DNA from 2 places in the Exiguobacterium sp. BRG2 genome. Region 2 is predicted to be linked to the other one. Evidence: a T-box and tRNA genes for the amino acid it is inferred to sense, from the RefSeq annotation. Region 2 holds a T-box; the other holds one or more tRNA genes.
The links. The T-box of region 2 lies ahead of ileS (isoleucine--tRNA ligase). A T-box ahead of a tRNA ligase gene usually reads a tRNA of that ligase, here a tRNA-Ile.
Positions count from the first base shown of each region.

Region 1 (3,425 bases), on a different contig from region 2:
ACGATATTGATTCAATCGTCATCCGGTACGACTGTCATCGTCGTCGGACTCGTGAGTGCAGGTCTGATGAATTTACGACAAGCAATTGGTGTCGTCATGGGAGCGAACATCGGTACGACGATCACGGCCTTTATCATCGGCTTCAACGTTAAAGAAGCGGCACTTCCGGCAATCGCCATCGGTGCTTTCTTGATCTTCTTCTTCAATAAAGAACGTGTTCAGTATATCGGACAGATTTTCTTTGGTTTCGGTGCATTGTTTTACGGTCTCACATTGATGGGGGACGGGATGGCTCCGCTCGAATCAAGTGCCTGGTTCCGAGAGTTGACTGTCTCGATGTCGGATAACCCATTGCTTGGTGTATTCGTGGGAACTATCTTTACAGTTCTTGTTCAGTCGTCATCTGCGACGATTGGTATCTTACAGGAGTTGTATGCTGGTGGCATGATCGATATCAAAGCGGCACTACCGGTCTTGTTCGGTGATAACATTGGAACAACGATTACGGCAGTACTTGCAGCACTTGGTGCGTCGATCGCAGCCAAACGGACAGCCGCCGCACACGTCATCTTCAATATCATCGGAACAATTTTGTTCTTGATCGCATTACCAGTGTTCTCAAGCTTCATCGCATGGATTACAGACGCGCTTGGTTTAGAACCGAAAATGCAAATTGCTTTTGCACACGGAACGTTCAATGTCGTCAACACATTGATTCAATGTTGGTTCATCGCACAAATCGCATGGCTCGTTCAAAAAATCGTACCAGGTACGGATACGACGATCGATTCAAAACCGCGTCATCTCGATCAAAACATCTTAAATCAATCTTCTGCGCTTGCCTTAAACCAAGCGAAACTTGAAGTTTTGCGTATGGGTGAATTCTCGAAAGACGCACTTGCGAAAGCGCACCGTTACACGCAATCGCATGATAAGAAGGATGTATCGGAATCAGAGCAGATTGAATACGCGATCAACCACTTAAATACAGAAGTCACGAGTTATCTTGTCAAAGTAGCCGCACATGATTTATCAGAGCGTGAATCAAATGATCATTCGCTACTGATGCATGCTGTCAATGACTTCGAGCGGATCGGTGATCATGTCGAGAATATCGTTGAATTAATCGACTTCCAGATCGTCAACCGGATTCAGTTCACCACATCTGCGAAGCGAGAGCTTGATGAGATGTATGTCCTGACACAAGAGATCGTCGCTTGTGCGATTCGCGCCGTCGAAGAAGATGATGTCACGCTTGCACGAAAAGTTCTTGAACTTGAAGGGAAACTTGATGCACTCGAACGTTCATTCCGTAAACATCATGTACTTCGCGTGAATGCTGGTGAATGTACAGGACAGGCGGGAATGATCTTCGTTGACTTACTTTCAAACCTTGAACGAATCGGCGATCACGCTGTGAACATCACGGATCTCGTCCTTGAACAGCGGACAGCATTAACGAACTAAGCGTAGACGTATTTTATAACAGCTGATTTCGAAAAAAATGAAATCAGCTGTTTATTTTTTTGAAATAGCATATTGACAAGTTTCGTCACATCTCGTAATCTAATAAGAGTAAGAAACATACATCATGGCGGTGTAGCTCAGCTGGCTAGAGCGTACGGTTCATACCCGTGAGGTCGTGGGTTCGACTCCCTCCGCCGCTACTATTACTTAAGGACCCTTAGCTCAGCTGGTTAGAGCTGACGGCTCATAACCGTCCGGTCGCAGGTTCGAGTCCTGCAGGGTCCATTTGGTGGAACGCTTCTCGTTGAAAAACGGGAAGCGTTTATTTTTGTTCGCTCAGGGAATAGTAAAGGTATTGTAATAATATTCATACTATAGTAACTAAGGGAGAGCGAAGAGAGATGGAACGTAACCATACGATGATGCAGTTTTTCGAGTGGCATGTAGAGAATGATGGAAAGCACTGGCAACGTTTGAAAGAACGAGCGCCTGAATTGCGTGCTGCCGGCATCACGTCCGTGTGGATTCCTCCAGCATCGAAAGGTCAGTCGGATGAAGATACAGGATACGGCATCTATGATGTCTACGACTTAGGCGAGTTCGATCAAAAAGGAACGGTCCGGACGAAATATGGCACAAAGGATGAGCTGGTCGAAGCAATCGAAGTTGCCCATGAGAACGATATCGCTGTTTATGCGGATGTTGTCATGAACCATAAAGCTGCAGCAGACGAACTCGAGACGATTAAAGTAGTGGAAGTCAATCCAGAAGATCGATCGAAAGAAATTTCAGAAGAGTTTGAAATCGATGCGTGGACGAAGTTTACTTTCCCAGGTCGTAATGGAAAGTATTCGGATTTCGTCTGGACGCACGAATTCTTCAATGGAACGGATTTTGACGCACGCGAAGAAAAAACAGGGATCTTTAAGATTTCCGGAAACAATAAAGATTGGAACAACCAAGTAGATGATGAGTTCGGCAATTATGACTATCTCATGTTTGCAAACATCGACTACAATCATCCGACGGTACGGGAAGAAATGATCCGTTGGGGACACTGGTTCAAGGACACGATCGATTGCCAAGGCTTCCGTCTTGATGCGATCAAGCATATCAACTATGAATTTGTCCGTGAATTCGCGAAATCGATGATGGAAAGCAGCGAAGGCGATTTTTACATGGTCGGCGAGTTTTGGAAGTCAGATCTCGACGATTGCCGTCATTTCCTGGACAGTGTCGACTACACGATCGATTTGTTTGATGTTCCGCTTCATTATAAATTCCATGAAGCTTCCAAGCAGGGAGAAAAATTTGATTTAACGACATTGTTTGCGGATACGCTCGTCGAGTCGCATCCGACGAATGCCGTGACGTTCGTCGACAATCACGATTCACAGCCTGGCGAGTCGCTAGAATCATGGGTGGATGACTGGTTCAAGCAACATGCCTATGCAGCGATCTTGTTACGTAAGGACGGATATCCATGTGTCTTTTATGGGGATTACTATGGCGTCCAAGGACCGACCCCTGTCGAAGGGAAAAAAGAGATGATCAATGCCCTGCTCTATACGCGCTATCATAAAGCATACGGAGAACAACAGGATTATTTCGATGATCCGCACTGTGTAGGCTGGGTCCGTCTTGGTGTCGATGAAATCGAGAACTCAGGTTGTGCCGTGTTGCTTTCGAACGCCGACATGTGCGAGAAACGCATGTTCGTCGGTGAAGAGCGTGCGGGTCAAGAATGGTTCGACTATACGAACCATCAAGATCATCCAGTCGTGATCGACGAAGAAGGATTTGGTGTCTTCCCGGTTCCGGGCGGAGGCGTCTCTGTTTTTGCTCCGCGAGAAGTCGAGTGAATCCGAGGGTCTTGACTTGCGTCAACACAGATACTTTTGCTAGTCTTAAAGGGTATTGAAGTTTTCGAAAATAGCACAAAGGGGGACATGAACATG
Region 1 is NZ_JAUZUW010000001.1:204,484-207,908, forward strand. It holds gene Q9R23_RS01030 (Na/Pi cotransporter family protein) at 1-1,467, shown strand, start outside; tRNA gene Q9R23_RS01035 (tRNA-Met) at 1,594-1,667, shown strand; tRNA gene Q9R23_RS01040 (tRNA-Ile) at 1,679-1,752, shown strand; gene Q9R23_RS01045 (alpha-amylase) at 1,869-3,329, shown strand; gene Q9R23_RS01050 (superoxide dismutase) at 3,423-3,425, shown strand, end outside.
Region 1: it encodes a tRNA-Ile, which carries the amino acid that the T-box ahead of ileS (isoleucine--tRNA ligase) is inferred to sense. The anticodon was not compared.

Region 2 (3,425 bases):
AGCACGTTGACGGGAGATGACCCAGTCGCCGCGGTCTTTGAACATGTTGTGGAGACGTGTTTCACCCCACTCTGGTACCCACTGGACGCCTTTGATCTCATCAAGGATTTCTGCACGGAAGTCTTTGATTGAAGCGAACCACTGTGGCGTTGCCCGGAAGATGACCGGTTTTTTTGTCCGCCAGTCGTGTGGATACGAGTGTTTGATGAATGACAGTTTTAAGAGAGCGCCTGCTTCTTCGAGTGCGAGACCGATTTCTTTGTTCGCATCTTCATAGAACATGCCTTCGAATCCAGGAGCTTCTGCCGTCATGACACCTTTATCGTCAACTGGGCAGAGAACGTCAAGCCCGTATGCTTGACCAATACGGAAGTCATCTTCCCCGTGTCCTGGAGCTGTATGAACGACACCCGTCGCTTCAGCTGTAACGTGGTCGCCAAGCATGACGAGTGATTCACGGTCATAAAGCGGATGTTTCGCTTTCACGTACTCGAAGTCCGCACCGTTGAAGACACGTCCAATTGTCGCGCCTTCCCATCCGAGCGCTTCGATGACTTCTGGAACAAGTGTTTCCGCTACGATATATCCTTTTCCTTGATACTCGATCCGCGCATACGTCAATTCTGCACTGACAGAGATTCCAAGGTTCGCTGGTATCGTCCATGGAGTGGTCGTCCAGATGACGAAATGATCCGTCGGCTCAAGGATGTTTTTTCCATCCATGACTTGGAATGCGACATAGATCGCAGCTGACCGTTTGTCTTGATATTCGATTTCTGCTTCAGCTAGTGCTGATTCAGAAGACGGTGACCAATAGACCGGCTTTTTCCCTTTATAGATATAGCCTTTGTTCGCCATGTCCCCGAACAAACGAATTTGAGCTGCTTCAAATTCTGGTTGAAGCGTGATATATGGATTGTCATAGTCACCGAGAACACCGAGACGTTTGAATTGATCACGTTGGTGATCGACTTGTTCGAGCGCATATTTCGCACATAACTCACGGAATTCCGCAACCGTCATCGATTTGCGGTCAACACCTGCTTTTTGAAGTGCTGTCTCGATAGGCAAGCCATGTGTGTCCCAACCTGGTACGTAAGGGGACTGGAAGCCATTCATCGATTTGTAACGGACGATGATGTCTTTTAAAACTTTGTTTAATCCGTGCCCCATGTGGATGTCACCGTTCGCATAAGGAGGACCATCGTGAAGGATGAACGTCGGCTTTCCAGCATTCTTTTCTTGGACCGCAGCATAGAGATTCATCTCTTCCCATCGTGCTTGCATATCCGGCTCACGTTTTGGCAAGTTGCCTCGCATTAAAAACTCCGTTTTCATCATCAATAAGGTTTCTTTGTAATCCATCTGACCATCTCTCACCTTTCGCTTTAAAAGTACAAAAAAACCAAGCTCATCCCTGAGATAGGGACGAGCTTGGCTGAACTCGCGGTACCACCCTACTAATCCTGCTGCTCGTATGTTCGACGACGCAGGACCGCTTAAGAACTCGTTAACGGGAGTGAACCGGCATGACTTACTGTTCGGCGAACGTTCAGTCATACACTCTAAGGGGATATCCCATCTCTTTCGTTGCTCGGGCTTCCACCATTTCCCGATTCGCTGTCAACTGTCCAAGATGCGACGTGTCCTTATCATTGATTTGATTTATACGACATCGTCGTCATTATACGCAACTGCTGGAACATCGTCAAGCGCTCCACGTGAAGAGAAATCAAATGCATCCCAGTCGTGGCTCGTCAATAATTCCATTTGAGCATCGATCAACACTTTGAAGCGATTGCGATAGAGTTCGATTTTCTTACGCATCTGTTCCACTTCGAAGTCCGTCCGTTGTGCCCGGCGTTGTGCCGCATCTTGCAATTGCTCTGCTTCGCGTTCTGCCTGTTTCAAGATCAAGCTTGCTTCTTTTGAAGCATTCGCTTTCACTTCTTCTGCCGCTTCCTGTGCGACAATAATCGATTTATTCAATGTTTCTTCCATCGAACTAAAGTAATCGACACGCGCTTGCATGTTTTGGATGACTTCCTGTTGTTGACGGTTCTCACGTAACAACAACTCAAAATCCTTGATGACCTGATCTAGGAATTCGTTCACTTCATCCTCGTCGTAGCCGCGAAACTTTCGTGTGAACTCCTTATTATGAATATCGAGTGGCGTTAATGGCATGATGAATTCCTCCTCCGCATTTTTTATCCTTTTAAAATACCGTATTGTAGTTTGATTCGATCCCGTTTCGTTGATCCGAGAATCGCAATCAGTTTGACGCGTCCCGTTCCACGTAAGGAAAGCAGATCCCCTTCTTCAAGCATGAAACTCACGTCATCGACTACCTTATAATTCACTTTACTTTCACCCTGTTTAATGAGCGTCTGTGCCTTTTGACGGGAGAAGCCGAGAATTTCACTGACGACAGTATCGAACCGAAGTGAGCTGACGAACCCGAGCGTCTCTTCCCACTCTTGTTCCTTCACTTTCAAGCGATCTTCTGCGTCTACGCGCGAAAGACGAATCTTCGTCTTACCTGCGCGTTCGACGTTTGCTTCGATATATGTCGCAACTTCGTCCGCGACAGCAAATTGCACTTGATCCTGGATGATGACGTCGCCGAACTTGGCACGTTTCAATCCGACGTTCAATAATGTACCGGTGACTTGACGATGAGATAGTTCAACGAATTTAGTAGGATAATGAATGCGATAAATGGAAATGTCAAAGTCATCCGCGTTGTATTCATAATAGTCTGGTGCGAGGATTGCTCGTTTACGTTCGGCGCCTTCGAAACCGCCCTCAAAAAAGAGGGCGCATTTCGAACCGACGAGTTCTTGTGTGATTTGCTGTTCACGAGGGTCTAGAAAATCCGTTAATTTAAACGTATACGTCGCTTCCACGTGATCAATCCAGTTCAAGACCGAATCGACGAATTCCCGCTCGCTTCCACGATAATGATCATATACACTCATACGAAGAAGATAGCTCGGATACCGGATTGTGCCAAGTTCAAGACGAGAAAGGCAACAATCGGCGAGATATCTAGCATGCCTCCGATAGGCGGGATAATACGACGGAAGGGTGCTAGGAATGGCTCGACCAACATCGCGAGCACTTGTCCGAATTTCGAATCACGGGCATTCGGGAACCAAGATAGCAGAATGTACACAATCATGACATAACTATAATATTGTAATAACGTACTTAATGTACGACCAATCGCGTACATCACTTGTGAATCCATACTTACCACCCCTTATGATTAATATCATCTTCTCCTAGAAGATTCGAGATGCTACCAGCCAACTCGACATTGTTTGGAACACAGAGGAGGGTATTCTGACTGATCGTCGTGATCGTTCCATCGAGAGCGAAAACGACACCAGATAAGAAGTTGATCATCTGTCGTGATTGAT
Region 2 is NZ_JAUZUW010000002.1:70,484-73,908, reverse strand. It holds gene ileS (isoleucine--tRNA ligase) at 1-1,365, opposite strand, end outside; T-box leader at 1,422-1,665, opposite strand; gene Q9R23_RS03070 (DivIVA domain-containing protein) at 1,666-2,187, opposite strand; gene Q9R23_RS03065 (YlmH family RNA-binding protein) at 2,211-2,981, opposite strand; gene Q9R23_RS03060 (YggT family protein) at 2,978-3,253, opposite strand; gene Q9R23_RS03055 (cell division protein SepF) at 3,256-3,425, opposite strand, start outside.